4 regions of the Streptomyces sp. NPDC101393 genome follow, and region 1 is predicted to be linked to each of the others. Evidence: riboswitches for the same ligand, from Rfam matches in the RefSeq annotation. Region 1 holds a riboswitch; each other region holds the start of a gene.

Evidence for each region. Region 1 has a riboswitch for cyclic di-AMP ahead of ACIRQ7_RS10010 (C40 family peptidase). Riboswitches for the same ligand answer to the same signal wherever they lie in the genome.
Region 2: it holds a riboswitch for cyclic di-AMP, as region 1 does, so the genes downstream of both, ACIRQ7_RS04465 (NlpC/P60 family protein) here and ACIRQ7_RS10010 (C40 family peptidase) in region 1, are expected to answer to the same signal.
Region 3: it holds a riboswitch for cyclic di-AMP, as region 1 does, so the genes downstream of both, ACIRQ7_RS20355 (M23 family metallopeptidase) here and ACIRQ7_RS10010 (C40 family peptidase) in region 1, are expected to answer to the same signal.
Region 4: it holds a riboswitch for cyclic di-AMP, as region 1 does, so the genes downstream of both, ACIRQ7_RS19830 (M23 family metallopeptidase) here and ACIRQ7_RS10010 (C40 family peptidase) in region 1, are expected to answer to the same signal.

Annotation. Positions count from the first base shown of each region.
Region 1 covers NZ_JBIWNU010000003.1:24,980-32,492, reverse strand. Annotated here, with positions in the region: gene bioB (biotin synthase BioB) at 1-917, opposite strand, end outside; gene ACIRQ7_RS10035 (8-amino-7-oxononanoate synthase) at 1,063-2,292, shown strand; gene ACIRQ7_RS10030 (helix-turn-helix domain-containing protein) at 2,318-3,208, opposite strand; gene ACIRQ7_RS10025 (ATP-binding protein) at 3,482-3,910, shown strand; gene ACIRQ7_RS10020 (LysR family transcriptional regulator) at 3,920-4,837, opposite strand; gene ACIRQ7_RS10015 (LysE family translocator) at 4,911-5,573, shown strand; gene ACIRQ7_RS10010 (C40 family peptidase) at 5,622-6,095, opposite strand; cyclic di-AMP (ydaO/yuaA leader) riboswitch at 6,099-6,264, opposite strand; gene ACIRQ7_RS10005 (hypothetical protein) at 6,581-6,889, opposite strand; gene ACIRQ7_RS10000 (ATP-dependent Clp protease proteolytic subunit) at 6,896-7,513, opposite strand, start outside.
Region 2 covers NZ_JBIWNU010000001.1:1,039,161-1,046,673, reverse strand. Annotated here, with positions in the region: gene ACIRQ7_RS04480 (GNAT family N-acetyltransferase) at 1-537, opposite strand, end outside; gene ACIRQ7_RS04475 (NlpC/P60 family protein) at 597-1,721, opposite strand; gene ACIRQ7_RS04470 (hypothetical protein) at 2,073-2,426, shown strand; gene ACIRQ7_RS04465 (NlpC/P60 family protein) at 2,586-3,749, opposite strand; cyclic di-AMP (ydaO/yuaA leader) riboswitch at 3,757-3,943, opposite strand; gene pcrA (DNA helicase PcrA) at 4,240-6,702, shown strand; gene ACIRQ7_RS04455 (peptidoglycan DD-metalloendopeptidase family protein) at 6,785-7,513, opposite strand, start outside.
Region 3 covers NZ_JBIWNU010000006.1:115,325-122,837, reverse strand. Annotated here, with positions in the region: gene ACIRQ7_RS20370 (GNAT family N-acetyltransferase) at 1-1,528, opposite strand, end outside; gene ACIRQ7_RS20365 (HPr family phosphocarrier protein) at 1,750-2,031, shown strand; gene ACIRQ7_RS20360 (GntR family transcriptional regulator) at 2,479-3,168, opposite strand; gene ACIRQ7_RS20355 (M23 family metallopeptidase) at 3,439-4,251, opposite strand; cyclic di-AMP (ydaO/yuaA leader) riboswitch at 4,264-4,420, opposite strand; gene ACIRQ7_RS20350 (M16 family metallopeptidase) at 4,673-6,040, opposite strand; gene ACIRQ7_RS20345 (M16 family metallopeptidase) at 6,079-7,431, opposite strand.
Region 4 covers NZ_JBIWNU010000005.1:715,248-722,760, forward strand. Annotated here, with positions in the region: gene ACIRQ7_RS19820 (PP2C family protein-serine/threonine phosphatase) at 1-458, shown strand, start outside; gene ACIRQ7_RS19825 (DUF2332 family protein) at 512-1,834, opposite strand; cyclic di-AMP (ydaO/yuaA leader) riboswitch at 2,221-2,354, shown strand; gene ACIRQ7_RS19830 (M23 family metallopeptidase) at 2,366-3,610, shown strand; gene ACIRQ7_RS19835 (aldo/keto reductase) at 3,893-4,906, shown strand; gene ACIRQ7_RS19840 (hypothetical protein) at 5,079-5,381, opposite strand; gene ACIRQ7_RS19845 (very short patch repair endonuclease) at 5,654-6,040, opposite strand; gene ACIRQ7_RS19850 (PrsW family intramembrane metalloprotease) at 6,110-7,462, opposite strand.

The sequences.
Region 1 (7,513 bases):
TGGCCCTCACTGGTCAGATAGTCGCCGAGGAAGATGGAGTTGACCAGGTGCAGGGCGAGAGGCTGCAGGCTGCGCAGGTGCACCTCGCGGCCGCCGGCCAGCCGTACCTCGGAGTCCGGGCAGACGAACCGGACCATCGCCAGGATGCGCAGCGCCCGCTGCGGGTTGAGGTTCCACTCGCCCGCGAGCGGGGTGCCCTCCATGGGGATGAGGAAGTTGACCGGGACGGAGTCGGGGTCCAGGTCGCGCAGCGCGAAGACCACGTCGACGAGGTCCTCGTCCGTCTCGCCCATGCCGGCGATCAGCCCGGAACACGCCGACATGCCTGCCGCCTGGGCCTGCTGGACGGTGGAGACGCGGTCGGCGAAGTCATGGGTGGTGCAGATGTCGCCGTAGGTGGCTTCCGAGGTGTTGAGGTTGTGGTTGTACGCGTCGGCGCCCGCCTCGCGCAGCCGTCCGGCCTGGCCGTCGCTGAGCAGACCGAGGCAGGCGCACACCTCGATGCCCTCGTTCTGCTCCTTGATGGCGGAGATGGTCTGCGAGACGCGGTCGACGTCCTTGTCCGTGGGGCCGCGGCCACTGGCGACCAGGCAGACGCGCTTGGCGCCGCCGGCCACGCCCGCGGCGGCCGCCTTGGAGGCGTCATCGGGCTTGATCCAGGTGTACTTGAGGATCTCGGCCTTGGAGCCCAGCCGCTGGGAGCAGTACGAGCAGTCCTCGGGGCACAGGCCCGACTTCAGGTTGACGAGATAGTTGAGCTTGACCCGCCGCCCGAACCACTGGCGGCGTACCTTCCCGGCCGCGGCCACCACATCGAGCAGTTCGTCGTCGGACGTCGCCAGCACGGCGAGCGCCTCTTCGCGGGTCGGCAACTCACGTCGCAGCCCCTTGTCCACCAGTGTGTTCAGCAGGTCCATGGCGTTGATCCTTGCTTACGCCACCGCCCCCGGCCAAGGAGGATTCCCACAACGACGACGGATCGGGGTGTGTGTATCGCCACACCGTGGCCTGGCGGAACGACCGCTAACGTCTATCGACAGCCAACAATCGAGAAGGATGCCGATGCTGCAGGACTCCGCCCCGCCGCAGGTCCACGACGCCCTGCCGGCACCGCCCGCGCTGCCGGGCCAGGGGGCCCCGCGGGATGTGCGCGGTGCGGCCTTCGACTGGATCGACGCGGCGGGCGCCGAGCGCCGGCGCGCCGGTCTCGTCCGCACCCTGCGGCCCCGTCCCGCGGAGTCCCCGCTGCTGGATCTGGCGAGCAACGACTACCTGGGGCTGGCCCGCCATCCCGAGGTCACGCGGGGCGCGGCACAGGCCGCACACCGCTGGGGCGCCGGCGCGACCGGGTCCCGGCTGGTGACCGGGAGCACCGAGCTGCACGCCCGGCTGGAGCATGAACTCGCCGAATTCTGCGGCTTCGAGGCGGCTCTGGTGCTTTCCTCTGGTTATGCCGCGAACCTCGCGGCCGTCACGGCCCTCACCTCAGACGGCACCCTCATCGTCTCCGACGCCGGCAACCACGCCTCCCTGATCGACGGCTGCCGCCTCTCCCGGGCCCGCACCGCGGTGGTCCCGCACGCCGGTCCGGAAGCCGTACGCACGGCGCTGGCCGGGCACGACGGGCGGGCACTGGCGGTCACCGACTCGGTGTTCTCGGTCGACGGGGATGCCGCGCCGCTGCCCGCCCTCGCCGAGGCCTGCCGGGCGTACGGCGCCGGGCTCGTCGTCGACGACGCGCACGGGCTGGGGGTGCTGGGCGAGGGCGGACGCGGCGCACTGTCGGCCGCCCGGCTCGCCGGCGACGGCGATGTGGTGGCCACCGTGACGCTCTCCAAGTCGCTCGGCTCCCAGGGCGGCGCCGTGCTGGGCCCGGCCCGGGTCATCGAGCATCTGGTCAACACCGCCCGGTCGTTCATCTTCGACACCGGACTCGCGCCGGCGGCCGTCGGTGGCGCGCTCGCGGCGCTCCGGCTGCTGCGCCGCGAACCGCAGCGCGCGGCGCGGGCCGGGGAGGTGGCCAGGGCGCTGCACGGCAGGCTGACGGCGGCGGGCCTGACGGCGGTCCGGCCGGACGCCGCGGTGGTCTCCGTACGCGCTCCGTCCCCGGAGCAGGCGGTGCGCTGGGCCGCCGACTGCCGCGAGGCCTCCCTCCAGGTGGGCTGCTTCCGTCCGCCGTCCGTGCCCGACGGGATCTCCCGGCTGCGGCTCACCGCCCGCGCGGACCTGACGGACGCGCAGATCGACGAGGCCGTCGGCACGATCGTGGCCACGGCGCCCGACCGCCGCTGAAGGGCGGTGCGCCGGCCGGGCGCTCTCATCCGCTGCCGTCGTCCCGCTGGAGGCCCGCGAACCGGGCCAGGACCTCACGCGATTCCGCGTACGGGAGGGCGTCCGCGCGCAGAGTGGCGAAAGCGTCGCCGTACGCCCTGAGTTCTTCTTTCCGTGCGAGATGGAGACTGCTCACCAAATGGTCGAGAACGACCACATCCAGGTCCGGGGTGAGCGGAAAGGAGAGGATGACGAAAGGCCCGGTGATGCCGATATGGGGACCCGCGGAAAACGGCATGATCTGTAAACGGATATGCGGCAGCCGGGACATCTCCAGAAGATGCCGCACCTGGGCGGCCATCACCTCGGGACCGCCCACCGGCCGCCGCAGCACCGCCTCGTCCAGCACCGCCGACACCTCCAGCGGACGGGAGCCCCGCAGCACCGACTGGCGCGCGATCCGCACCTCCACCAGGGCGTCGATCTTTTCCTGCGGCAGCCCGGTCAGCGCGGCGGCGGTGGCCGCACGGGCGTAGTCGGGGGTCTGCAGCAGCCCGGGAACCACCATCGTCTCCAGGGTACGGGCGTGTGCGGCCTCCGCCTCCAGACTGAGGAAATCGCGGTAGGCGGGCGGCAGCAGCTCGCCGTAGGCGTGCCACCACTCCCGGCGGGCCGCTGTGCGGGCGCCGCGTGCGCCGCGCCCGCACAGCGCCGTGAGGAGCGTGCGCAGCGCGTCGTCGGTCACGCCGTACGCGTCGAGTAATCGCTCCGCGTCGGAGGGGCGCAGCCCGCTGCGGCCGGTTTCGATGCGGCTGACCTTCGACTGGTGCCAGCCCATCAGCCGGGCCGCCTCACCGCTGGTGAGCCCGGTGAGGGACCGCAGGCGCCGTAACTCCGCGCCCAATTTGCGGCGGCGCACCGCGATTCCGTTGTGCATACAGCCTCCTGGCGAGGGAAGCCTCGCGCGTGGGTTCCGGCGTCGGTCCTGGTTTCGGATCCGTGCGCTCAAATACGTTCTCGCGTAGCAGAGTTCACCGCTTCGAGCGACAGATTTATATATATCTTGGTGGATCGACCACCACACCGGCAGCTTGGGTGGCACTCTGGCGCAAAGCAGTATTCCGAGGCCGAAACGGTGTCCCGACCGGCATCTCGATTTCCCGGCGGATGCGCCGGAATCGGACCTCGGCGGGAAAGGGACGGCGTCGCGATGGCAGACCACCAGGAATCCTCACTCACACTGCCGAGCGACCCGGCCTCGGTCATCGTCGCGCGAAGACATGTACTGCGAGTGCTCGGCGAATGGGGCCTGCCGGCCGACACCGGGACCGCCGACGCCGTCCGCCTGATCGTCTCCGAACTCGCGACCAACGCCGTCCAGCACACCTTCGGGCAGTCACCGACGTTCACCGTCGACATGCGGCTGGAGCGCGATGAGCAGCTGCGCATCGGCGTCACCGACAGCTGTCCGCGCTGGCCCCAACGGCTGCCGGCCGCGGTTCAGCAGGACAACGGCCGGGGCATGGTCATCATCCGCTTCCTCGCCGCGGAATCCGGCGGGCGGCTCACGGTCGTGCCCACCGCGTCCGGCGGGAAGACCGTGTGGATCGCGATGCCGTGGACCCTCGTGCTGCCCTGAGCGCGCGCGTCACTGCGCGGGGGAGTGCCGGGTGAACGCCCCGTGCAGCAGGGCCCGCAGGGTGTCGGCCGCCGGGGTGCCGCCGCCGGGGCGGTAGGCGATCGAGATCGTACGGTGCAGCTCGGCCCGGTCCAGGTGGCGGATCCCCAGCGGGGTCACCGAGCCGGTGGCCATCATCTCCGGCACCACCGCCACCCCGAGCCCCGCACTCACCAGCGCACACACCACCGCGTAGCTCGGCGATTCACAGCGCACCGCCACGCTCGCCCCGGCCGCCGCCAGCGCCTCCTCCACCTCGCGCCGGTTGGGGTTGGCCGGCGCCATGCTGACCAGCGGCTGCCCGTCGAGTGCGGCCAGCGGCAGCCGCCCGCTCCCCGCCGAGAGGGCGTGCCCGGGGGCCGTCACGAGCACCAGCTCCTCGGTCAGCAGCGGCTCCAGCCGCACCCCGTCCGGGACGGACGACACCTCGCCCGGCACATACGCATGCGTCAGCGCCAGATCCACCTCGCCGAGCGCCACCGCAGCCGTCCCCAGCGGCGGTACGTACTCCGTGACGCTCAGCTCCACATCGGGGTGCGCCCGCCGGAACGAGCTGAGCGCGGGCGGCAGCAGATGCGTCCCGGCGGTCATGAACGTGCCCACCCGCAGCCGGCCACCGGACAGCCCCGTCAGCCGGGACAGCTCGTGCCGGGCGAGATCCAGCTCGTCCAGCACCCGCCGGGCCCGTACGAGCAGCAGCTCCCCGGCCGCGGTCAGCCGCGCGCCCCGGTGGTGGCGCACCAGCAGTGCCGCCCCGGCCTCCCGCTCCAGCTTGGCGAGCTGCTGCGAGAGCGCGGGCGCGGTGTAGCCCAGCCGGGCGGCGGCGCGGGTGATCGACCCGGCCTCCGCCACCGCCACCAGAGCAGCGAGCCGCGTGGGGTCGTACATATAAGAACCTCTTCAGGCAGACCAAGAAGATTGCCAATACCCATTAAAGGCTCCGACCGGCGAAGCTGGCTGCATGGACGGACAGCTGATCGCCTTTTCCGGAGTCGCCGCGGGCATGGTCGCCATGCCGGGCGCGGACTTCGCGGTCGTGGTGCGCAACGCCCTCGACTCGCGCCGGGCGGGGGTGGCCGCCGCGGTCGGCGTCGCGGGCGGACTGCTGGTGCACACGGCGCTCGCGGTGGCCGGGCTCGCGGCCGTCCTCGTCGCCGTACCCGCGCTCTTCGGTGCGGTCCAACTCCTCGGCGGAGGCTACCTGTTGTACCTGGGGTCGCGCGCGCTGATCGCGGCGGCCCGCCGCCCGGCGGCAAGCGGGGACGCCGAGTCCGCCGGGCAGGACGGCGGGGACGCCGCGGTGCCGGCGCACCGCCTCGGCACCGCGGCGAGCCTGCGCCAGGGCTTTTTGGCCAATGCGCTCAACCCCAAGGCGCCGGTGCTCTTCCTCAGCCTGCTCCCGCAGTTCGTTCCCGCGGACCGGCCCGCGCTGCCCCGCACCTTGCTGCTGGCAACGATGGTCGTCGCCATGGCCCTGGTGTGGTTCCCCGCCGTCGCCCTCCTCGTCGACCGGCTGGGCAGCCTGCTGCGTCGCCCCACGGTCGCCCGCGCACTGGAGGCCACGACGGGCGCGCTGCTGACCGTGCTGGGCGGCGTCCTCCTGGTGGAGTTGGCGCTGGCCTGATGACCGGCGCCCGCGCCGTCAGCACCGCACGCCCCGCCGCCCGTACGGTCAGCCGACCCGTCCGTACGACACCGAGCGGCTCCAGATCTTCTCCAGCCGCACCACGGTGCCCGGCTTCGGCGCATGCCAGACCTGGCTGCTGCCCGCGTAGATGCCGACGTGGTAAATGCCCTTGCCCGCATGGAAGAAGACCAGGTCACCGGTTCTGCGGGAGCCGGCCGGCACGTGCCGGGTGCGACGGTACTGACCGGTCGCCGTACGGGGCAGGGCCTTGCCCGCCCGCCGGAACGAATACAGCATCAGCCCCGAACAGTCGAAGCGGCGTGGTCCTATGGCGCCGTACTGGTAGGGGGAGCCCTCTTTGGAGGCGGCGATCCGCAGCGCCTTGGCCGATACGGCTGCCGCGTCGGCGCCCGTGGTCCCTCCTGGGGCGAGTGTGGTGCCCGCGACGGTGGCCAGGGTGAGGGCGGAAACGATGCCGGCTCGTGCCAGCAGATTCGGCACATACATGCGCATGGTCATGCGCGACCCTTCGTCAGCCGCCTGCGAAGGATGACCTGTCGGGTTCGGGCAGGCGAAGATGCCCGGCCTTGCGTACGGCTTCACCCCAAGGAGCCCGTCGGCCGTGGCGGCCGTGGCCCCGTCGTGCTCGGGTCCTCCGCTCCTGCCGATCCATCAGCGTCGACCGGACATCCGGGACGGCGGCAGGATAAGGCGCCCGTCCGGACCGCCCCGTCGCTGTGGCGGGGTCTTGTCGTCGGAGGGATCGTTACGCACCGCGCACCCGAAATCCGAGTTGAAAATGCCCTATGTGAGATTCGCCACATTTGGGCTGATTGGTTACAAACGTCCCTTTTGGGGTAGTTCGAAGGGGGCTTCCGGCCCCGGGACCAGCGGCGAAACATGAAGTGCCGCACGAAGTGCGTGCGCCCAACGCAATTCGCCGCCCCCATATGGCAGGCACGGACGCTACGCCGTACGTGCGGGCCGGACGGGACTGTGTCGCCTCAGATGTCGGGCGGCGCCGGGACCGTCAGCAGGCGGGTGCGGCGTTCACCGCCCAAGACCCGCAGCGCGCGGGTCAGTGTCGCCGCATGCAGTTCACTCTCGCCGCGGTCGTGCATCACGGTCAGCGCATCACGCAGCGCGGTGGCTCTGCCGACCAGGGCCTGGGCGGCCCGCAGGCTGCTGTAGGTGCCGTCGCAACGGGCCGGGTTGATGCGGCCGAGCAGGTCGATCACCTCCAGATAGCGGTCGATGAGATCTCCCTCGGCCCGCGTCAGCGCGGGCAGCGGCGGCAGTTCGGGGGGTAGCATCCGGGCTCACCGCGCGCCGGGCGACGGCTGCTTGCGGGTACGGGTGAGCGCGTCGATCAGGCCGTATTCCTTGGCGGCCGGGGCGTCGAAGATCGTGTCGCGCTCGATGTCGGCCGCGATCCGTTCGCGGGACTGCCCGGTGTGCCGCGCCAGCATCTCTTCCAGCAGGGCGCGGGTGCGCAGCAGTTCGTCCGCCTTGATCTGCAGATCGGTGGCCTGGCCCTGCACCGGTTCGCCGAACGAGGGCTGATGGATGAGGACCCGGGCGCCCGGCAGGGCCAGCCGCTTTCCGGGGGCGCCGGCGGCCAGCAGGACCGCCGCGGCGGAGGCGGCCTGGCCCAGGCAGACGGTCTCGATGTCGCAGGAGACGAAGCGCATCGTGTCGTAGATGGCGGTCATCGCGGTGAACGAGCCGCCGGGAGAGTTGATGTAGAGCGAGATGTCCTGGTCGGGCGCGGCGTGTTCGAGATGCATGAACTGGGCCATCACGTCGTTGGCCGCGGCGTCGTCGACGGGGGTGCCCAGGAAGACGATGCGCTCGCTGAGCAGCTTGGAGTACGGATCCAGGGTGCGGGTGCCGTGGGAGGTGCGCTCGGTGAGCTCCGGAAGGACATGGCGGGCCGT
Region 2 (7,513 bases), on a different contig from region 1:
CTCCTCGCAGGCCAGGACGCGGGCGTCGAGGGTGCCGTCGTCCTGGTGGGAGACGTCCAGCCGGTAGCCGGGCGGTGGTGCGAGGGGGCGCGTCGGCGGCACCGCCAAAGGGGACGTCATCAGGTACTGCGGGTCGCTGATCTCCCAGGCCGGGGTCAGCGCGGGCGCGACCGCTTCGCGTGGTGCGCAGACCTTGAGCCCGAGGCCGGGGGTGGTGATGCCGTCGACCAGCCGTCGCAGGACGGCCGGGTCGGCGGTCGGCAGGACGTAGCGCGCGAGGTGGTGCGGCCGCCCGACCTCGATCCGGAACCCGCCGGGGACCTGCCGGGGCGCGTCCGTGCCGCGGGCGCGGGCCCAGCCGTCCACCCAGGCGTGGACGACGGCGGGGAGCGCGCCGGACCGGGAACCGGTGCCGGATCCCGAACCCGTGCCGGCCCCGGCCGCGAAGTCGAAGCCGGAGCCGAAGCCCAAGCCGGAGACGGCCCCGGAGCGGGCCCCGGAGTCGGAACGCGCCCCGTCGGCGCAGGAGTTGGTCACCCGGCCGAGCCTAAAGGCGCCCGCCCGGCCGTGCCGCGCTTTAGGCCGCGCTCCGGTGGTCACGCCGGCCTGCTGGCTCCCGCGAACGGCATCTCGTCGATCGGCGCGATCCGTACGGGCGCTCCCGGGTGCGGGGCGTGGATCATCTTGCCGCCGCCGATGTAGAGGCCCACGTGGCTGATGCCGGAGTAGAAGAACACCAGGTCACCGGGGGCGAGTTCGGACCTGGCGACGCGCTGTCCCGAGTTGATCTGGGTGTAGGTGGTGCGGGGCAGCGAGATGCCGCCGGACTTCCAGGCGGCCTGGGTCAGCCCCGAGCAGTCGAACCCGGAGGGTCCCGTGGCACCCCAGATGTAGGGCTTGCCGATCGCGCCGCGGGCGAACGAGACAGCGCGGGCGGCGCGGGAGCCGGGGGCCGCTGCCGGCGCCCCTGTAAGGGAGCTGACGAGGTCGCCCTGGGGGCCGTCGCGGCCCGTTCCGCGGTCGGCGTGGCCGTCCTGGCCGGCGGCCCGCGCCATCCGCGCTCGCTGCTCGTCGGTCAGGTGGTCCAGCAGCCGCTCGGCGGAGTCCAGCTTCCGCACCACGGTGACCCGGTGCTTCTTGAGCGCGGACTCGGTGCGCACCAGCCGCTCCGTGGTCGCCTCGGCGCGTTCGCGGATCTGGCGGACGCTGCCGAGCCGGCGCGCGTACCCGGCCACGGCGGTCGCCTGATGGCTGCCCACCCGCTCCAGCACGGTGGCGCCGTCCAGATAGCGCTGCGGGTCGGCGGAGAGCAGCAGCCGTACGGTCGGGTCGACGCCGCCCGAGCGGTACTCGGTCGCGGCCATGGTGCCCAGCTCGGCCCGTGCGGCGTTCAGTTTCCGGGTGCGGCGGGCGGCCTCGTCCTGCAGCGCGCTCAGCTCCGCACGCGCGGTATCGGCCTGCTCCTTCGCGCCGTTGTACTTCTGCGTCGCCACCTCTGCCTCCTGGTACAGCGCTGCGACTTGGTGCTTGACCTGGTCGGGTGCGGGGCGGGGAGCGGCCTGGCCGGTGCCGTCGAAAGCGCCGGCCGTGGCGGCCCCGGCGAGGGCCAGGGTGGCGGCCGTACGGGCCGTGCGTGCGGTCCGGGCGCCGACGCCGGGCAGCGCGAACGGGGCGAGCGGATGCTGCGTGGTCCTGCGGTGCGACGCCACTGGGGCCGTCACTTCCTTCCCTGCGGGCCGTGCATGGCCCGGCTGGTCCGTGGTCCCGAGGGGCCCGGCGGCGGCCCCTGGCAAGGGGGCGGGCCACCGCCGGGCCCGGCACGGCGTCCGATCCGTCACCGGACGGATGCCGGCAACGGCGGGGAGTCGGCCGCCTGGAGGAGGACGCTAAACCTGGGTGTCACCAAGGAGCCTTCACTTGCCCGGCACTGGTCGCTTTCGGCCGCTTCCGTTACGTGAATGCTCGCCCGGTCACCGCCGGCGAGGCCCGGGACCGGCATGTCCTGACCGATGCGGCGATTGCGGGCGCCCTGCCTGAAGGCCCGTGCTATGCGGCGGATACGATCCAGCACTATGGACGTAGTAACCAATATCTTCGTCGGTCTGCACATCATCGGCATCGCCTCCCTGCTGGGCGGCTTCCTGACCCAGATGAAGGCCATGAGCGCCGGCGGCGCCCGCTTCGTGCCGGCCATGCTGCACGGCGCGCTGACGATGCTGGTCACCGGCATCGTTCTCGTCGGCCTCAACCAGGCCGACGACCATCCGGTCAACAACCTCAAGATCGGCATCAAGCTGGCCGTCCTGGTGGTCATCCTGGCGCTGGTCTACGTCAAGCGGGACGAGGAGAAGGTCGACAAGGCGCTCTTCGGCGCCGTCGGCCTGCTCACGGTCGCCAACATCTTCATCGCGGTCCTCTGGACCTGAGGACCCCAAAAACGGCACACCGCGCGGTCGGCGCACTCCGGACTCCGGAGGCGATGACCGCGCGGTGGCCTGTGGGGGGTGGCCGTGGGGGGTGGCCGTGTGGGGGGTGGACTCAGGGGGAGGCCGCGGGAGCGCGGCCCCCGTGGAGCGGGCGGGCCCTCAGGCCGGGCGGACGCTCCCGTATATCGGCATGTAGTAGATCGACTCCTCGCGGACGCTGGCGCCCGGTTTCGGAGCGTGGATCATCTTGCCGCCGCCTATGTACATCCCGACGTGACTGATGTCGTCGTAGAAGAAGACCAGGTCACCCGGCTGCAGATTCTTGGTGGCCACCCGCTCGCCGGTCTTCACCTGATCCCAGGTCGTCCGCGGCAGATCGACCCCGGCCGCCTTCCACGCCGCCTGCGTCAGACCCGAGCAGTCGAAGGAGTTGGGGCCGGTCGCGCCCCAGACGTACGGCTTGCCCATCTGGGCACGGGCGAAGGCGAGCGCCTTCGCGGCCTTGGAGGAGGTCTGGCCGTCGCCGGTCGAACCGCCGCCGGACCCGCCGGCCGAGCCGTCCGAGGAACCGTCGCCCGGTCCGCCGCCCTGCCGCTTCTGGTCCGCCTCGCGCTGCTTGCGCTCCTTCTCGGCCTGCTCCTGGGCCTTGCGCTTGGCCTCCGCCTCCTTCTCGCGCTCCAACTGCGCGAGGCGCGCCTTCTCCTGGGCGGTCAGCCGGGACAGCAGCTGCCGGGCCTCGGCGAGCTTGCCCTGGACCGACGCCTTGGACTCCTTCAGCGACACTTGCGAATCCTGCAGCCGCTCCAGGCTGCGGGTCGCCTCGGCGCGCTGGTGCGCCGCCGCCGACTGCTGCTCCTGATAGTCGCTGACGGCTTGCTTCTGCCGGCCGGTCAGCCGCTCCATCAGGTGGCTGCGGTCGAAGAACTGCTGCGGGTCCTTGGCGAGCATCAGCTGCGCGGTCGGGTTCATGCCGCCGGTGCGGTACTGCGCGGCGGCGTAGGTCCCCAGCTGGCGCCGGGACTCGTTCATCTTGTCGGCACGCTTCGCCGCGGCGTCGAGAAGGCCGTTGACTTTGTCGCGCTGCTCGTCGGCGTTCTCCTTGGTGGCGTTGTACTTCTCCGTTGCCACCTCGGCCTGGTGGTACAGGTCGTCGACCTTCTTCTTGACCTCTTCGATGCCGGGCTTGGGCGCCCTGGGGGCCGCATCGGCGGACTGCGAGAGCAGCGTGACCGAGGCGAGGGCAGCAGTGGTGAGCCCGGCGGCCGTACGACGGCTTCCGGGCGAGGTGAGTACGCGGGTGCGCGGCTTGCGATGCGACGCCAAGGCCGGCGACTCCTTCCGTGGACCGCCTACCGGGTTAGCTGTCGGGTTCGGGCGGGTGTCGCTGACGGAAGGCTTGCCCTACGGTCCGTACCGCCGCTGGCGACGGCTGTACGGATCGATTCACCCCGGTGGTGCTGGTGGGTCCCCGGCTCCGGCTGCCTTCGTGGCAGGAACGGACTCGGCGTGGCGGCCCGTGCTGACGCTTTCGTCCGCGGGGATGCGGGCTGCCTGAGCGTGCACGGTAGCCAACTCGTGTGGCTCCTGTGAAGGCTGATGTTCGATTTGCCCGAAACCTTTTCGTGACCTGAACGCGATGCGGGGGCACTTGCGCCAGATGTCGGATTCGGTTACGTGACGGAGAGCGGTGCGGCCGGTTCCGGACGGTGAACCCCCCTTGTCCGCTCCGGCAGACGGCGCCTCTCCACGTCCGCGACCGGTATCGGCGACTCCGGCGCGGGCTGTCAGTGGGGCGCTCTAGACTCGGTGGGCGATGAGCAGCCTCTTTGACGACAGCTTCCTGGCGGACCTCGGCCCCAAGGGTGAGGAGCCCCCGCCCCCTCCCGAGGACGAGCACGGCCCGCCCGCGGAGGAGGTGCCGGCCGACCTCTTCGGCGGCGCTTTCGACGCGCCCGCGCCCAGGGAGCCGTACTACCGCGACGGCGCCCCCCGCCCGGCCGTCGATCCCGCGGCGCTCCTCGACGGGCTCAACGACGAACAGAAGGCCGCCGTGGTGCACACCGGCGGCCCGCTGCTCATCGTCGCCGGCGCCGGTTCCGGAAAGACCCGGGTGCTGACCCACCGCATCGCGCATCTGCTCGGCTCGCGCCATGTCCACCCCGGCCAGATCCTCGCGATCACCTTCACGAACAAGGCCGCGGGCGAGATGAAGGAGCGCGTCGAGGAGCTGGTCGGACCGCGCGCCAACGCCATGTGGGTCTCGACCTTCCACAGCGCCTGTGTCCGCATCCTGCGCCGCGAGTCGAAGAAGCTCGGCTTCACCTCGTCGTTCTCGATCTACGACGCCGCCGACTCCAAGCGGCTGATGGCGCTCGTCTGCCGGGACCTGGACCTCGATCCCAAGCGCTTCCCGCCCAAGTCCTTCAGCGCGAAGATCTCCAACCTCAAGAACGAGCTCATCGACGAGGAGGACTTCGCCGGCACCGCGGCCGACGGCTTCGAGAAGACCCTGGCCCAGGCGTACGCGATGTACCAGTCGCGGCTGCGCGAGGCCAATGCCCTGGACTTCGACGACATCATCATGACGACGGTCCATCTCCTCCAGGCCTTCCCGGATGTCGCCGAGCACTACCGCCGCCGCTTCCGGCACGTCCTCGTCGACGAATACCAGGACACCAACCACGCGCAGTACACCCTCGTACGCGAGCTGGTCGGCCCCCATGAGTCCGCCGCCGAGCTGTGCGTCGTCGGCGACGCCGACCAGTCGATCTACGCCTTCCGCGGCGCCACGATCCGCAACATCCTCCAGTTCGAGGAGGACTACCCGGACGCGACGACGATCCTCCTGGAGCAGAACTACCGCTCCTCGCAGACGATCCTCTCCGCCGCCAACGCCGTCATCGAGCGCAACGAGAACCGCCGCCCCAAGAACCTCTGGACGGACGCCGGCGCCGGCCCCAAGATCACCGGCTATGTCGCCGACACCGAGCACGACGAGGCCCAGTTCGTCGCCGACGAGATCGACCGGCTGACCGACGCCGGCGACGCCAGGGCCGGCGACGTCGCCGTCTTCTACCGCACCAACGCCCAGTCCCGCGTCTTCGAAGAGATCCTGATCCGGGTCGGGCTGCCCTACAAGGTCGTCGGCGGCGTGCGCTTCTACGAGCGCAAGGAGGTCCGCGACGTCCTCGCCTACCTGCGGGTCCTCTCCAACCCGGAGGACACCGTCCCGCTGCGCCGGATTCTGAACGTCCCCAAGCGCGGCATCGGCGACCGCGCCGAGGCGATGATCGACGCCCTGTCCCTGCGCGAGAAGATCACCTTCCCGCAGGCGCTGCGCCGGGTCGACGAGGCGTACGGCATGGCCGCGCGCTCCGCCAACGCCGTCAAGCGGTTCAACGTCCTGATGGAGGAGCTCCGCACCATCGTCGAATCCGGCGCGGGCCCCGCGACCGTCCTGGAGGCGGTCCTGGAGCGCACCGGCTATCTCGCCGAGCTGCAGGCCTCCACCGACCCGCAGGACGAGACCCGCATCGAGAACCTCCAGGAACTCGCCGCCGTGGCCCTGGAGTTCGAGCAGGACCGCGGCGAGGAGAGTCCCGGCACCCTCTCCGACTTCCTCGAACAGGTCGCCCTCGTCGCCGACTCCGACCAGATCCCGGACGAGGAGGAGGACGGCAGCGGCGTCGTCACCCTGATGACGCTGCACACCGCCAAGGGCCTCGAATTCCCCGTCGTCTTCCTGACGGGCCTGGAGGACGGCGTCTTCCCGCACATGCGCTCGCTGGGACAGACCAAGGAGCTGGAGGAGGAGCGCCGCCTCGCGTACGTCGGCATCACCCGCGCCCGCGAACGCCTCTACCTCACCCGCTCGACGATGCGCAGCGCCTGGGGCCAGCCCTCGTACAACCCGCCCTCCCGCTTCCTGGAAGAGATTCCGGCCGACTACGTCGAGTGGAAGCGCACGGGCCCCGCGACGCCGTCCGCCTCGATGGGCGGCCTCTCGGGCGGCGGGGGCGGCGGCTTCGGTTCGGGCATCACGGCCGGCATGTCGTCGGGGCGGGCGAAGGGCCCCAGCGGGTTCGCGACCCGGCGGGGCAAGGAGCATCCGGTGGTCGCGCTGGCCATCGGGGACCGCGTCACCCACGACAGCTTCGGACTCGGCACGGTCGTCGGGGTCAAGGGATCGGGCGACAACGCCGAGGCGACGATCGACTTCGGCGGCGAGAAGCCGAAGCGGCTGCTGCTGCGGTACGCGCCGGTGCAGAAGCTCTAGGAAGCGCGGCCCGGCCGGGGCGGATCCGCCCCGGCCCTGACGCCGCCACGGGGGCGGTTGCCGGTGCCTGTGGCGTCCTGGGTCAGTTCGGGTCGAGACCGTGACTGGTCAGCCACGGCAGCGGGTTGATCGGCTCGTTGCCGCCGGGGCGCACCTCGAAGTGCATGTGCGGGCCGGTGGAGTTTCCGGAGTTGCCCGAATAGGCGATCTGGTCACCGGCCTTGACCGATCCCGACCGGATCTTGGTGCTGCTCAGGTGGCAGTACCACGTCTCGGTGCCGTCGGGCGCTGTCACGATCGCCATGTTGCCGTAGGCGGAGTCCAACTGCGTGCGGACGGTCCCGTCGGTGGCGGCCATGACGGGCGTGCCGTAGCTCACCGGGAAGTCGATTCCGGTGTGCACGGACATCCAGTTGACGCCGGCCTGGCCGAAGAGCGCACTGAGTCCGTGCTGCTTGACCGGCAGCACGAACTTGGGGCGGGCGGCCTCCTTGCGGGCCGCCTCCTCCGCCTTGCGCTTCTTCTCCAGCGCCTGCCGCTCCTTGAGGTCGATCCGCTCCTGGGTGCGGTTGGCCCGGTCGGCGAAGTCGTCGGCGCCCCGGCTGAGTCCGGTGAGCTGGGTGTCGAGCTTGCTGTTGGCCACGGACGGTTTGACGTCATCGGGCGACGACGCCGCCTGCGTGCTCTTCTCGTCCTTGTCCTCGGCGCCCAACCCGGAGACCGAGGCGGCGGCGACGGCGCACACGCCCATGGCGGCGACCGAGGGAACGGCGACGGTCAGCAGCGCCGACCGCTTGACCGTGCGGCGGCG
Region 3 (7,513 bases), on a different contig from region 1:
GCGGCTGGGAGGCCAGCAGCAGCCCGGCGTCGATGAGTTCGGTGACGGTGTCGACGCGGATCACGCCCGCCTGGCGCATCAGGGCGGCGACGGTGCTGTCGGGGATGCGGACGGTGGGGACGGCGTGGCCGGGCGGCGCGGTGCCGTTGTGGCGGGCGCCCTTGGCGACCACCACTGGTTTCACGGCGGCGGTGCGGCGGGCGAGCCGGGCGAATTTGCGCGGGTTGCCGATGGACTCCAGGTAGAGGATGACGACGTCGGTGTCCGGGTCGTCGTACCAGTACTGGAGGAGGTCGTTGCCGGAGACGTCGGCGCGGTTCCCGGCCGAGACGAAGGCGGAGATACCGGCGATGCCGTCGTCACCGGGACCGCGGGCGTGCAGCCCGCTGAGCAGGGCGATACCGATGGCGCCGGACTGGGTGAAGAGCCCGATGCGGCCGGTGCCGGGCATCCGCGGGGCGAGCGAGGCGTTCAGCCGGACGTCGGCGGCGGTGTTGATCAGGCCGAAGGCGTTGGGCCCGATGAGCCGCATGCCGTACGAGCGGGCCTGCTGCAGCACGGCGCGCTGCAGCTCGCGGCCTTCGGGGCCCGATTCGGCGTACCCGGAGGACAGGATCAGCACGCCCTGGACGCCGTGTTCGCCGCAGTCGCGGACGACCTCGGGGACACGGGCGGCGGGGACGGCGATGACCGCGAGGTCGACGGGGTCGGGGATCTCCCGCAGCGAGCGGACGGCCGGCACGCCTTCGGGGTCGAGCCGGTCCGTGCCCTCGGGGAAGGCGTGGTTGACGGCGTGCACGCGGCCCGTGAAGCCGGAGTCGAGGAGGTTGCGCAGGGTGGTGCGGCCCACGCCGCCGGGCGCCCGGCCCGTCCCGATGACGGCGACCGAGCCGGGGGCGAGCAGCCGCTGGACGGAGCGGGCCTCGGCGCGCTGCTCGCGGCCGCGCATCACGGCCATCGACTGCTCCGTCGGCTCGAGGTCGAATTCCAGACGGACGACGCCGTCCTCGAACCGGCGCTGCTGGGTGTAGCCGGCGTCCGTGAAGACCTTGATCATCTTGGTGTTCGCGGGCAGCACCTCCGCGGCGAAGCGGCGGATGCCGCGCTCGCGGGCGACGGCGGCGACATGCTCAAGGAGGGCGGAGGCGACACCGCGGCCCTGATGGGCGTCCTGGACCAGGAAGGCGACCTCGGCCTGATCGTCCTCGGGGTCCTTGGCGGGCAGCCCCTGGTCGTTGATGCGGTCGTAGCGCACGGTGGCGATGAACTCGCCGCCCACGATGGCGGCGAGGCCGACCCGGTCGACGTAGTCGTGGTGGGTGAAGCGGTGGACGTCGCGGTCGGACAGGCGCGGGTAGGGCGCGAAGAAGCGGTAGTACTTCGACTCGTCCGAAACCTGTTCGTAGAAGGAGGTGAGCCGCTCGGCGTCATCGGGGGCGATGGGGCGGATGCGGGCCGTGCCGCCGTCACGCAGCACCACGTCGGCTTCCCAGTGGGTCGGGTAGGCGTGGTCCGGCGACGTCTGCATGCGGACAGCGTACGGCCGGGCACCGACAACCGGCTCGGTATGCGTAGTCTCGGAGAGCGGGGCAGGACCCGGGCGCCGGAACGACCACGGAACCCGGCCCTCCCCGCACGGTCCTGCGCCGGAAGGCCGGGAGCAGGAAGGCCGTGGCGATCGGCTTCCGGACCACTCCGGCACCGTGCGACACTGGTCTAGACAACAGTCACGACTCGAAGGGCAACACCATGGCTGAGCGCCGCGTCAATGTCGGTTGGGCCGAGGGCCTGCACGCCCGCCCCGCCTCGATCTTCGTCCGTGCGGCCACCGCGGCCGGCGTCCCGATGACGATCGCCAAGGCTGAGGGCAACCCCGTCAACGCGGCCTCGATGCTCGCGGTTCTGGGCCTCGGCGCCCAGGGTGGCGAAGAGATCGTGCTGGCCTCCGACGCCGAAGGCGCCGAGGCCGCGCTCGACCGCCTGGCGAAGCTCGTCGCCGAGGGTCTCGAAGAGCTCCCCGAGACCGTCTGAGTCCTTCAGGACCACCCAGCTTCTGCGGCCCCGCAGCGGCGACCGGAAACGGCCGCCGCTGCGGGGCTTTTTCTGTCGCCGGGTGTGGTGACGTACGAAGGGGGCGGATCCGGGTGGGCGGTTCCTTGCGCGCGATTCGTTGCGCGCTTTGCTTGCACGCGTCGCTCGCACGCTTCCGCTACGCGCTTCGGCGGTGCGCTTCTGCAGTGCGCGAACGGGAACCCGCTCCCCCGCGATAAAACTCTCCGGGAAACCGGCCCCTGGGCACCCGCCATTCCCCGGCACGCACCCGGAATGCGGAATTCGCGCACTCCGCAACCGGAAATCCGGAAACGGAAAGCCGGACACCCGAAAGCGGAAAGGGGAAAGGGGAAAGGGGAACAGCCTATAGCTCGCCCCTCACATGCCCTCCGCCCATTCCGTATCTCTTTGTATACGGGGCGATTGTTAATGGCGGGCGCGCGCCGTGTTGACGGGTCGTTTCGCCTCCCTCACCCCGGCCGCGACGGGACGCCGCAACCTGTGGGCCGGAAGGGCGCTCTCGATGTGCGCCGCCATCAGGGAGCGCGCCCGCCCGGCGTCACCCCGCGCCACCGCGTCCAGCAGCGCACCGTGCTCGTCCCACGACTCGGCCACCCGCGCCGACGGCTCCACCGTGTACATCCACTCGATCTTGCGCCGCAGCTGGGTCAGCTGCGCCGTCAGACTGGGGCTGCCGGCCGCCTGGGCGAGCGTTTCGTGGAACCAGCCGTCCAGTTGGCGCAGATCCGCAGGGTGGCCGTGGCCGGATCGCTCGCGCCCCAGGCGCACCAGACCGCGCAGCACCTTGAGGTGCGCCGTGCTGCGCCGGACGGCCGCGCGGGCGGCGCCCAGCGGCTCCAGCAGGGCGCGGATCTCCAGGAGGTCGGCGGCCTCCTGCTCGGTGGGCTCGGCGACGCAGGCACCCGCGTGATGGCGGGTGGTGACGAAACCCTCGGACTGCAGGGTGCGCAGCGCCTCACGGACCGGCACCCGGGAGACGCCGTAACGCGCGGCCAGGATGTCCTCGATCAGCCGGCTCCCCGGCACGAGCGCGCCGGAGACAATGTCCTCGCGAATCGCCGTGCACACCGCATGCGCGGAAATATGGCCTCGCATCGTCCGTGCCTCCGCCGCAATCCCGGGAAATGGCCGCCGACCGGCGACTATTTCCGTGATTCTATTCGACCGGGACGGATTTTTGACGGGCTCCGGTTATTCATGGATATCTTTTGGCCAAGGGCGTGCGCCCACACACCTGCCGCTGCCGCGCGGCCGACCCGGCCTGCCCCCGATGAAGCCCCGCCGACGACGAAGCCCCGGCCGGGGCCGGGGCTTCGGGGCTTCGGGGGGACGTGCGGTGCGTGCGGTGCGTGCGGTGCGGGACCGTCAGACGTTGACGCCGTGTGCGCGCAGGTACGCGATCGGGTCGATGTCCGAGCCGTAGTCAGGGCCGGTGCGGGCCTCGAAGTGGAGGTGCGGTCCGGTGACGTTGCCGGTGGCGCCGGAGAGCGCGATCTGCTGCCCCGGGGTGACGCTCTGCCCGACCGAGACGGAGAACGACGACAGGTGGCCGTACTGGGTGTACGTACCGTCCTTCATCTTGATCACGACGTTGTTGCCGTACGCGCCCCCGTCGCCGGCCTCGACGACGGTGCCGGCGCCGACGGCGTGCACGGTGGTGCCGGAGGCGGCGTGGAAGTCGATGCCGGTGTGGCTACCGGAGGACCACAGTCCGCTGGAGGCCTGGTAGCCGGTGGAGACGTAGGAGCCGGCGACGGGCGCCACGAAGGTGTTGAGGCGCTTGCGCTCCTCCTCGCGGGCCGCGCGCTCCTTGGCCTCGCGCTCCTTCTTGGCCTTCGCCTCGGCCTTCTTCTTGGCCTCCTCGGCGCGCTGCTTGGCCATCTCGGCGACCTTGCGGGCCTCGGCCTCGGCCTTCGCCTGCGCGGCGGCGGCCTCGGCGTCCGCCTGCTGCGCGTCGGCCTGCGCGGCGATCCGGTCGGCGAGCTCGTCGCCCACCACGACGGCCTGCGTCAGGCCGGTGTCGTAGGTGGGTGCCTCGTCCGTGGCGGCCAGCGCCGGCGAGGCCACGGAGGCGACGACGCCGGAGGCCGCGAGGGTGGCTATGCCGGCGATGTTGCGGGTCGTACGAGCGGTGCGGCTCGCACGGCGGTGCTTCCCGGTGGCACGGGTGAACGCCATGTGCTGGCTTGTCCTTTCCTTCCTTCTCGCCTACCGGGTTAGCTGACGGGTTCGGAGCAGGAAGGTCTCCTACGGGCTCCTCCGAAGAGGGGTCCGATTCACCCCAGGGGACATGTGGGTCCCCGGCTCCCCTGGCTCGCGCCGTACGGGGACTCGGCGATGACTGTCCGGTGCCACGGTTGCGGCGTACGTCTGACGAACAGCCGGACTGACGCTAATCGGGACATCTTTCAATCGGCAAACAGAACCGTCTCTTTGTGCCGTACGCCACAGGAGCACCACGCAACCAGCCGCTGCATTCCGGACATAAAGGGGATCCCGTGGCGTCCATACGCCACGGGATCCCGAATAACCCGATATGACCAGGGGTCACCAGCGCCTGCCGGACCGTCTCTCCGGCCGCCGGCGCCCGCCCCAGGGGTCAGCCGCTGACGACCGTCACCTCGCCGATGCCCAGCGCCTTGACCGGCTCGGCGATCTGCGCCGCGTCGCCCACCAGGATCGTCACCAGCCGGTCCCCCGGGAAGGCGTTGACCGCGGCGGCGGTCGCCTCGACCGTGCCGGTGTCCACCAGCCGGGCGTACAACTGCGCCTGGAAGTCGTCCGGGAGGTGCTGCTCCACCTGGTCGGCGAGCGTGCCGGCCACGGCCGCGGCGGTCTCGTACTTCAGCGGCGCGACCCCGACGAGGTTCTGCACGGCCACATCCCGCTCGGCGTCCGTGAGGCCCTCCGCCGCCAGGGTGCGCAGCACCTTCCACAGGTCCTCCAGCGCCGGCCCGGTGGAGGCGGTGTCCACCGAGCCGCTGATGGCGAGCATCGCGGCGCCCGTGCCGTCGTCGGAGGAGCGCAGCACCTGGCCGAAGGCGCGCACCCCGTAGGTGTAGCCCTTCTCCTCGCGCAGCACCCGGTCCAGACGGGAGGTGAGGGTGCCGCCCAGGCAGTACGTGCCGAGCACCTGCGCGGGCCAGACACGGTCGTGGCGGTCGGCCCCGATGCGGCCCAGGAGCAGCTGCGTCTGGACGGCGCCGGGGCGGTCCACGATCACCACCCGGCCGGTGTCGTCGGCGGTGATCGGCGACGGCTTCAGCGGCTCGGCGGTGGAGCCGGTCCACGCGCCGAGGGTGTCGGCGAGCGCCCCGTCCCGGTCGACGCCGGTGAAGTCGCCGACGATCACGGCGGTGGCCGTCGCGGGCCGCACATGGGCGTCGTAGAAGGCGCGGACGGCCGCGGCGTCGATGCGCTCGACGGTCTTCTCGGTGCCCTGACGGGGCCGCGACATCCGGGACGTGGCCGGGAACAGCTCCTTCGAGAGCGCCATCGCCGCACGCCGCGCCGGGTTGGCGAGCTCGTGCGGGATCTCGTCGAGACGGTTGCGAACCAGCCGCTCGACCTCGCTCTCGGGGAAGGCAGGGGCACGCAGCGCGTCGGCGAGCAGGCCGAGCGCGCGGCCGAGGCGGGATGCCGGCACCTCGAGGGAGACCCGCAGCCCGGGGTGGTCGGCGTGTGCGTCGAGGGTGGCGCCGCAGCGCTCCAGCTCGGCGGCGTACTCCTCCGCGTCGTGCTTGTCGGTGCCCTCGGACAGCGCCCGCGCCATGATCGTGGCGACGCCGTCCAGACCCTCCGGCTCGGCCTCCAGGGGCGCGACGAGGTTGATCTCGACGGCGACGACCTGCTGGCCGGGGCGGTGGCTGGTCAGGAGGGTGAGCCCGTTGGCGAGTTGGCCGCGCTCGGGGGCCGGGAAGGCCCACGGCTTGGGCGCGCCGCCCCGGGGCTGGGGGTGGAAGTCCATGGTGCTCACGGGGGATTCCGCGCCGGCGGTGAGGTCGCTCACTGGGCCGCCTCCTCTGCGTTGTGGTCAGTGGTCCCGGCAGCCGCGTCGGCCGGTTCGGTGGGCTCGTAGACGAGCACCGCGCGGTTGTCGGGGCGCAGCCGGGCCTTGGCGACCGCCTGCACCTCCTGCGGGGTGATCTCCAGGACGCGGTGTACGGCGCTCAGCGCGAGCTGAGGGTCGCCGAACAGGACCGCGAAGCGGCACAGTTCGTCGGCCCGGCCGCTGACCGTCGCCAGGCGGTCCAGCCATTCGCGCTCCAACTGGGCCTGCGCGCGCTCCATCTCCTCCGGGGTCGGACCCTCGGCGGCGAAGCGGGCCAGCTCCTCGTCGACCGCGCTCTCGATGCCCGGGACCTCCACGCCGCCGGACGTCTTGACGTCCAGCCAGCCGAGCGACGGCGCGCCCGCCAGCCGCAGCATCCCGAACCCGGCCGCGACGGCGCTGCGGTCGCGGCGCACCAGACGGTTGTAGAGACGCGAGGACTCGCCGCCGCCCAGGACGGTCAACGCCAGGTCGGCGGCGTCCGCCTCACGGGTGCCGTCGTGCGGCAGACGGTAGGCGGCCATCAGGGCACGGGAGGGGACCTCCTCCTCGATGACCTCACGCAGCTCGGCGCCGAGGACCTCGGGCAGCGTGCCGTCGCGCGGCGGCTGCTTGCCGTCGTGCGAGGGGATCGAGCCGAAGTACTTCTCCACCCAGGCCAGCGTCTGCGCGCTGTCGATGTCGCCGACGATCGACAGAACGGCGTTGTTGGGCGCGTAGTACGTACGGAAGAACGCCCGCGCGTCCTCCAGGGATGCCGCGTCCAGATCCGCCATCGACCCGATGGGGGTGTGGTGGTACGGGTGGCCCTCCGGGTAGGCCATGGCCGTCAGCTTCTCGAAGGCCGTGCCGTAGGGGACGTTGTCGTAGCGCTGGCGGCGTTCGTTCTTGACGACGTCGCGCTGGTTCTCCATGGACTCGTCATCGAGCGCGCTGAGCAGCGAACCCATGCGGTCCGCCTCCAGCCAGAGCGCGAGCTCCAGCTCATGGGCGGGCATGGTCTCGAAGTAGTTGGTGCGCTCGAAGCTCGTGGTGCCGTTCAGCGAACCGCCGGCGCCCTGGACGAGCTCGAAGTGGCCGTTGCCCTTCACCTGGGCGGACCCCTGGAACATCAGGTGCTCGAAGAGGTGAGCCAGGCCTGTACGGCCCTTGACCTCGTGTCGGGAGCCGACGTCGTACCAGAGGCAGACCGCCGCGACCGGGGTCAGGTGGTCTTCGGACAGCACCACGCGCAGGCCGTTGGCCAGCCGGTGCTCGGTCGCTGTCAGGCCGCCGGAGCCGGCTTGTTCTGTGGCCGTGTGACCCATGGGCATGTACGTCCCTTCGATCCGCTTGCGAGGAAGTTCTGTCACTGTATGCAAGCGCGTCGGCATCTGGCGAAGTTCCCGT
Region 4 (7,513 bases), on a different contig from region 1:
AACGGGAGGGCGGGCGGCGCGAAGGGCTCGACCGGTTCGAGGGGTTCACCACGGCCGTACTGGCCGAGATTCCCTCCAAGGAACACTCCGTGCTGCGCGTCCTCAACCGCGGCCACCCGGCGCCGCTGCTGCTCGCGCCGGACGGCGGCCTCCGTGAGCTGGCTCCTGTATCGCCCGCCCTGCCGCTGGGGCTGAGCGACGTGGCGGGGTGGCCGGACCGGGCGGACGAGACGTTCTTCCCCGCCGGATCCCTGCTGTTGCTGTTCACGGACGGGGTGACCGAGGCCCGCGATCTGGCGGGCCGGTTCTACGACCCGCAGGCCCGGCTGCGCGGACGGCACTTCGCGGGGCCCGACGACCTCCTGGACACCCTCTCCGCCGATGTGGCGCGGCATACGGGCGGGCTCCCGGTCGACGATATGGCGCTGCTGGCGGTCCAGCGGCCGTTGGGTGGCTGAGGGCAGGCCGGATCCGGGACGTCGTTCCAGGGCCTGGCATCTCGGCTCAGGTCCTAGTCGTCGAGCTGAGCGGTCCGGTCCTCGCTCCGGTCCGCCGCGCCTGCGCTCTTCTCCTCCTGGAGCCAGTACAGGGTCTGGCCGTATTGGCCGTATTGGCCGTATTGGCCGTATTCGCCGTGCGGGCTGTCTCCGCCTTCCTGGCCGAACCGGCCGTCCCGGCCGTACGCGTCGGCTCGGCCGGCTTCGCTGTACCGGCCCGTGAGCGCGACCGGGTGCTCGTCCAGGGCGAGGGTCAGCAGGTGGCTGTCCTCCGGCCGCAGGGACCGGTGCGCCGGCGCGGTGATCCACGGCAGCACGGTGTGGTGCTCGTGGGAGATCCAGTGCCCGGGGCTGGGCCGCGCGGCGAGCAGGGACCGTACGACGCGGGCGAACTCCTCGCGGCGGGCGGGCGGAAGGGAGCCCAGCGCGGTGGTGTGGAAGACGACGAGCGTCGCCTCGGGCGGCGCCTCGGCGGCGAGCGCGGGCAGCTCGTCGACCGGGTCGCCGCGCCGGATGCGGGGGCGGGGGAACGGCCGTACCGCTTCGACGGCCGCCGCGAGCCGGGCCGCGCGCTCGCCGTCGCCCGGCCAGACGAGGGCCTGCAGCCAGCGGAGATCGTCGGCGTCGGCGACCGGGTCGAGCGGGTCGGGGCCGATACCCGCGCGCCAGACGACCTCGGGGGCGGCGAAGGGTCTCCCCGCCTCCTCGACGGCCGCCTCGGCAGCCGTCCCGAGCGCCGTTGCCCCAGCCGTCCCGGCAGGCGCCCGGACCGCTCCTGCCGGCTCCCCGTTCGTACGGCAGGCGAACGTCACCGGGCTCTGCGGGGCACCGCTGATCACCCCGTCGTCGTACCCGGCCGAAGAGCGATCGTGGTGGCGGTAGCGGTAACGGTCGGGGTGCAGGCACAGCCCCGCCGAGGTGCCGATCTCCAGCAGCGCGAGCGGCTGCGGCAGCCGGGCGAGCAGCGGCAGCAGGGTGGCGCAGCGGGCCGGTTCGTCGGTACGGGCGGAGCGCCGCATGATCACCGCGCGGACCTCGTCCCAGTGCCGGATCGTCCACTCGCGCCAGCGTCCGTACGCGGCCTCGCCGTGCGGCCCCTGCTCGGCGTGCGGGCCGTCGAGATAGCGGACGGCGGCCAGGAGGAGGTCCGGCTGCTGCTTGTCACCAACGGGCAGCGCCCCGGACAGCAGGTCGCAGTACTCGGCGTCCTGGCTGATGCGTGCGGTCAGCTCCTCGTGGGCGGGAGAGCGCCCGCGCGCCTGCCACCAGGAGAACTCCGCGTACCGATCCGCCACTGCCTGCGCGTTGGTGACCACGTTGACGACGTTGACGACCATGATCCGACGTTACTGCTCTCACTCTCCGTAATTGATGGGCACCCCTCCGCATAACGACTCATGCACAATCGCCGCGGGGCCGTTTGGCGAGCCGCGGCCAACTCGCCCGGTTTGGCGTGCCAGTGGGCGCATAAGTCCACGCCAAAGCTTGTGCGCAATACCTGTTGTTTCGCGGGAACGCTTGGAATTCGGATGCCATCTCTATTACTGTCCGATAACGCAGCGCGGTCGTCCCAGCCGTCGCAAGTGGCGGCACCGCGCGGCCAACGCCGAATCCCGCATGCGCACTTCCCGCACCACAGGTCACTCTCCACGTCATTCGTCACGCCACCCGTCTGCGTCACGCCACTCGTGCACGTCAGACAGCTCATGGATGTCTGCACCTTCTGGGAACTGCGCCAAGGGAACCGGGGAACCACCACCTTGGGGTGAATCGGACGCCTCTCGCCGGAGGCGCCCGTAGGAGACCTTCCTGCTCCGAACCCGTCAGCTAACCCGGTAGGCGTGAAGGAAGGAAAGGAGTGCGCCCCCGTGGCGTCCAACAGGCCTGCCCCCGAGGCTCCGTCCGGCTACGACCTCGATGACCGAGGCCCCTTCAACGCCTCCTTCCACGGCGCCGCACCCGGCCTCGGCCTCCATGACGACGATGTCGCCACGGGCAATGGCAATGACGAGGGTGCTGACGGCGGGTCGCTGGGGGAGTGGAATCCCACCGAGGAGTCCCTCCGCCCCGTCCGCGGCAAGCACAAGGTGATCAAGCAGCGCGGCGGACTCGCCCGCAGCGGCACGGTCCTGGGCGTCGGCGTCATCGCGGCGGTCGGCGCCGGCGGAATGGCGACGGCCGAGGACCGCCCGCCGGCCCCGATCTCGATGCCGGACCTCGGCGGAATGGCCGACGACCTGGCCGACAAGATGCCGGACGCCGCGTCCCTCCCCGGAATCGGCACCCTCATATCCGACTCCGACTCGGAGGCCGACTCCGACGCCGGCCCGGATTCGGGTACGGACGCCGAGCCCGGCTCCGGCACCGCTGCCGCCGCAGGCCCCGACTCCGCCACCGCTGCGTCACCTGCCGCCGCCGGCCCGCTCTCCCGGGCCGGCCTCAGCCAGGACGAGGCCGCAGGGGGCAAGGACGCCGGCGAGGCGCTGCGCCACCGCATCCTGCAGCAGGCCGACGCGCAGCAGGGCGCCGCCGAACAAGAAGCGCGCGAGGCCGCGGAAGCGGCCGCCATCAAGCAGGCCGAGCAGGACGCGGCCGCGAATCATCAGCAGGCCGAGCAGGACGCGGCCCGCAAGAAGGCGGCCGAGGTGGAAGCCAAGCGCAAGGCCGAGGAAGCAGCCCGCGAGAAGGCGGAGGCCGAGCGCCTCGCCGAATTGGCGAAGAGCTTCCTCGCGCCCGTCTCCTCGTACACCCTCACCGCGAGTTTCGGCCAGGCCGGCGACCGCTGGTCGGCGGACCACACGGGGCAGGACTTCGCCGCACCCACCGGCACCCCCGTCAAGGCGGTGCACTCCGGCACCATCACACAGGCGGGCTGGGCCGGCTCGTACGGCTACCGCGTCGTCCTCACCCTGGACGACGGCACCGAACTCTGGTTCTGCCACCTGTCCTCCATGGTGAAGACCTCCGGCAAGGTCAACACCGGCGACGTCATCGCCCGCGTCGGCGCCACCGGCAACGTCACCGGCCCGCATCTCCACCTGGAGGTCCGCCCGGCGTCCGGCGACCCGATCGACCCGATGCCGTGGCTGCGCGACCACGGGGTCAACGTCTGACGGACTCGGAGGCGATGTCTGACGGTCCCGGGGACGATGTCTGACACCGACGGGTGTCAGCGTCTGACGGCCTCGGGGTCGATGCCTGGCACCGATGGGGCAGCGTCTGACGCCCGCGGGTCAACGTCTGACACCGACGGGTCAGCGCCTGACGCCCGGGGGCCGAGGTCTGACACTCACGGGTCAACGTCTGATGCCGACTGGCCCGGGACGACCGCTGTCATGTGCGGTGTTGGGGGCGGCGGGGGAATATCTCCCTCCGCCCCGACGCTGCAACCACGCATGACCGCCACACACTCCACCGGCCCGGCCACGCCTTCCGGAAGCTCCGGCATCCCCGGAAGCGCAAGCCCCTCCGGCACCGCCCGCAAGCCGCTCGGCTCGCTCTCCGTCTCGCCGCTGTCCCTCGGCGGCAACGTCTTCGGCTGGACGGCCGACGAGGCGGAGTCCTTCGCCGTACTCGACGCGTATGTGGCCGGCGGCGGCAACTTCATCGACACCGCCGACGTCTACTCCGCCTGGGTGCCGGGCAACAAGGGCGGCGAATCCGAGACCGTCATCGGCAACTGGCTGGCCGCGCGCGGCAATCGCGACGACATCGTCATCGCCACCAAGGTCGGCGCCCACCCGGACTTCAAGGGCCTCTCCGCCGCCACGATCAAGGCCGGCGTCGACGCGTCGCTCGCGCGCCTGCGCACCGACCACATCGACCTCTACTACACCCACTACGACGACGAGTCGGTCGAGGTCCCGGAGTTCCTCACCGCCCTCGACGACCTCGTCCGGGCCGGCAAGGTCCGCGAGATCGCGGCCTCCAACATCTCCGCCGCGCGCCTGAGCGAGTCCCTGGACTTCTCCCGCCGCGAGGGCCTGGCCCGCTATGTCGCCCTCCAGCCGCACTACAACCTGGTCTCCCGCGACACCTACGAAGGCGAACTCGCCGACGTGGCTGCCCGCAACGGTGTGGCCGCGGTCCCGTACTACGCCCTCGCCTCCGGCTTCCTGACCGGCAAGTACCGCCCGGGAACGGCCGTCGACAGCGCCCGCTCGTCGAAGGCCGGCGAGTACTTGGCCACCGACCGCGGCCCGCGGGTCCTCGCGGCCCTCGACGAGGTGGCGCAGGCCCACGCCGCCGAACTCGCCACCGTCGCCCTCGCCTGGCTCGCGGCCCGCCCCACGGTCATCGCCCCGATCGCCAGCGCCCGCACGGCCGCCCAGCTCCCGTCCCTCCTCGCCGTCGCGGACCTCACCCTCACCGAGGCCGAACTCACGCTGCTGAACGAGGCATCCGCGTAGCAACCTGCCGCCCACTCTGCACGTACGGGCACGCGACGCCGGCGGGCACGCCACGATGGTGGGCACGCCGGGGGGCGCGCCAGACCTGCGGGCACGCCACACCTGCGGACCCGCCACACGTGCGGGCACCAACCGGGGGTCGGGTCCACGCGGCCCGGCCCCCGACCCGCCCCTACGGCCGGCGGTCGACCGCCACCCAGGAGGCGAGCGCCACCCCACCGGCCACCGCGCACACCGAGGGCCACGCCCCGATCTTCTTCGCCAACGGATGCGACCCGGCGAACGCCGCCACGTAGGCCCCACTGAGCGCGGCCGCCGCAGCCCCACCGGCCTTCCGCTGCCACCCCCGCGCCGCCACGGCCCCGGCCGCCGCAAGCGCCACCCCACCCAACGGCCGCTTCTTCGTCCAACGGGCGACGCCGTAACCGGCCACCAGCCCGCCTGCCGCCACCACACCTGCCGGTACGCCGACCATCTCGGAAACCTCCACATCGCGGACAAAGACCGTCACCGAGCCTACGCGCGGGCCCCATCGGCGGATCGGCGCGGCCGTCCGGGGAGAGCGAGACGCGATCGGCGACGTGTGGGGTGGGGGAGGGCGCACTGAAGACATCCGCGGACGCGCTCTTCACGGGATGGGCCGCGAAGAACAAGGCCACCCTGCCGCACAGGCCCGATCAGGACCCTGCCGCGCGAGCCCGATCAGGACAGCGGGAGCCCGATGCCCGAAAGCCGCACCCCGGGTGTTCAGCGACGGCGCCGCTGTACGGCGGCGACCTCGTCCGTCACCCGCCCGGCGACCGTCGCCGGGTCCTCGTGTTCCCAGAAGCGCAGAACCGTCCAGCCTTCCTCCACGAGATGCTCGGTCGTCTCACGGTCACGGGCGATATTGCCGTCGAGCTTCTTGCGCCACCAGTCGGCGTTGGCCTTGGGACGGGTGGCGTGTTCGGGGCAGCCGTGCCAGAAGCAACCGTCGAGGAAGATCGCGATCTTGCGTCCGGGGAAGGCGATGTCGATGGTGCGGCGGGGGTAGCCGGGCACGCGGCGTTGCAGTCGATACCGGAGACCGGACGCGTACAGCAGACGTCGTACGGCCATCTCGGGTCCGGTGTCCCGACGGGCCTGGAGGCTCATGCGAGCGGAGACGCCGGGGGACGAGGGCGTGGCGGGCACAGGGCCATTGTGCCGGCGGGCCAGGAGCGCTCAGTGGTTCCGGTCGCCCGGAGGAGATGCCGGGGACGTCGGCTGTGGTGGGACCGCTGCCCCGAACCTGCTCGCCCACGCCCCCTCCAGCGCCGCCCGTCCCCACTCCCGGTGGTGCCACAGGGCCAGCAGCAGTTGCTGTTCCCGGGTGGTGAAGTCCGGTCCGGGGCCGGTCAGGTGGGCGCGGCGGCGGTGGAAGGAGAGGGCGGTGGCGAGGGCGGTGTATTCGGTGACGGCGCGGGCGGCGGTGGGACCGTGGCTCTGGTGGGCCAGGTCGCGGGCCAGGGCGCGGGTTCTGAGGGAGGAGAGGGCGGTGGGTTCGGTGGGGGTGAGCCAGCCGGCGGTGATGTACGGGGCGAGGTAGCCGCGCAGGGACTGGAGTTCCTGGTGGCGGGTCCAGATGGCCAGCCCGGTGACCGTGAGGAAGACGGGGACCATGAGGAGGCCGTAGACGGTGAGGAAGCCGTCGTCGCCGAGGGACGAGGCGGCGTTCCAGATGGCGTGCAGGAGTACGGCGGTGAGCAGGCCCAGGAGGACGAGGGCGATCCGGGCTGCGTGGCGGCGGGGGTAGCGGGTGGCGGCGGCGCCGCACGCGATGCCGGTGAGGATCGTGAAGAGGGGGTGGGCGAAGGGGGAAATGATGATGCGGAGGAAGAAGGTGCCGGCGGTGAGGGAGTCGAGGCCGAAGTGGCCCAGGGACCGGTCCTGCCCGAAGGCGTTGCCCAGATAGAGGATGTTCTCGGTGAAGGCGAAGCCGGTGGCGGCGATGCCGGCGATGACGATGCCGTCCGTGATGCCGTCGAAGTCCCGTCGGCGGAAGCGGTAGAGGAGCAGGACGGCGGCGGCCTTGACCGATTCCTCCACCACGGGGGCGACGACGGTCGCGCCCCAGGTCTCGGCGTCGGACGGCGACACGGAGGCGAGGTTGGCGGCCAGCCAGTCGGTGGCGAGGCCGTTGGCCAGTATCGCGACGAGGGTGGCGGCGCAGGCGCCCCAGGCGAAGGCGAACGCGAGGTTGCGCCAGGGCTCGGGTTCTATTCGGTCGAGCCAGCAGAAGGCCGCGATGAGCAGCGGGACGGGGAAGACGGCGAGGCCTAGGCCGACCAGGAAGCCCTCGGTGCCGGTTTCGCGGCGCACGATCCCGATGATGATGACGCCGGAGAGGGCGAGCAGGGAGATCACGGCGATCGCCCGGACCGTAGTGCTGTGCCAGGGCGCCGGGCGGTGCCGGCGGACGCAGCTACCGCCGCCCACGCCGCCGACCCGGGTGTGCAGCGCGGGATCGGGCGCGTACGCGGGGAGGGGCGGGGGTGACGGGGACGGGGAGGGGGACGGGCGGTCGGACGGATACACCCATCGACCCTAACGAGGCGCGCGGTCGGCGAGGAACGGGTCGATGAACGA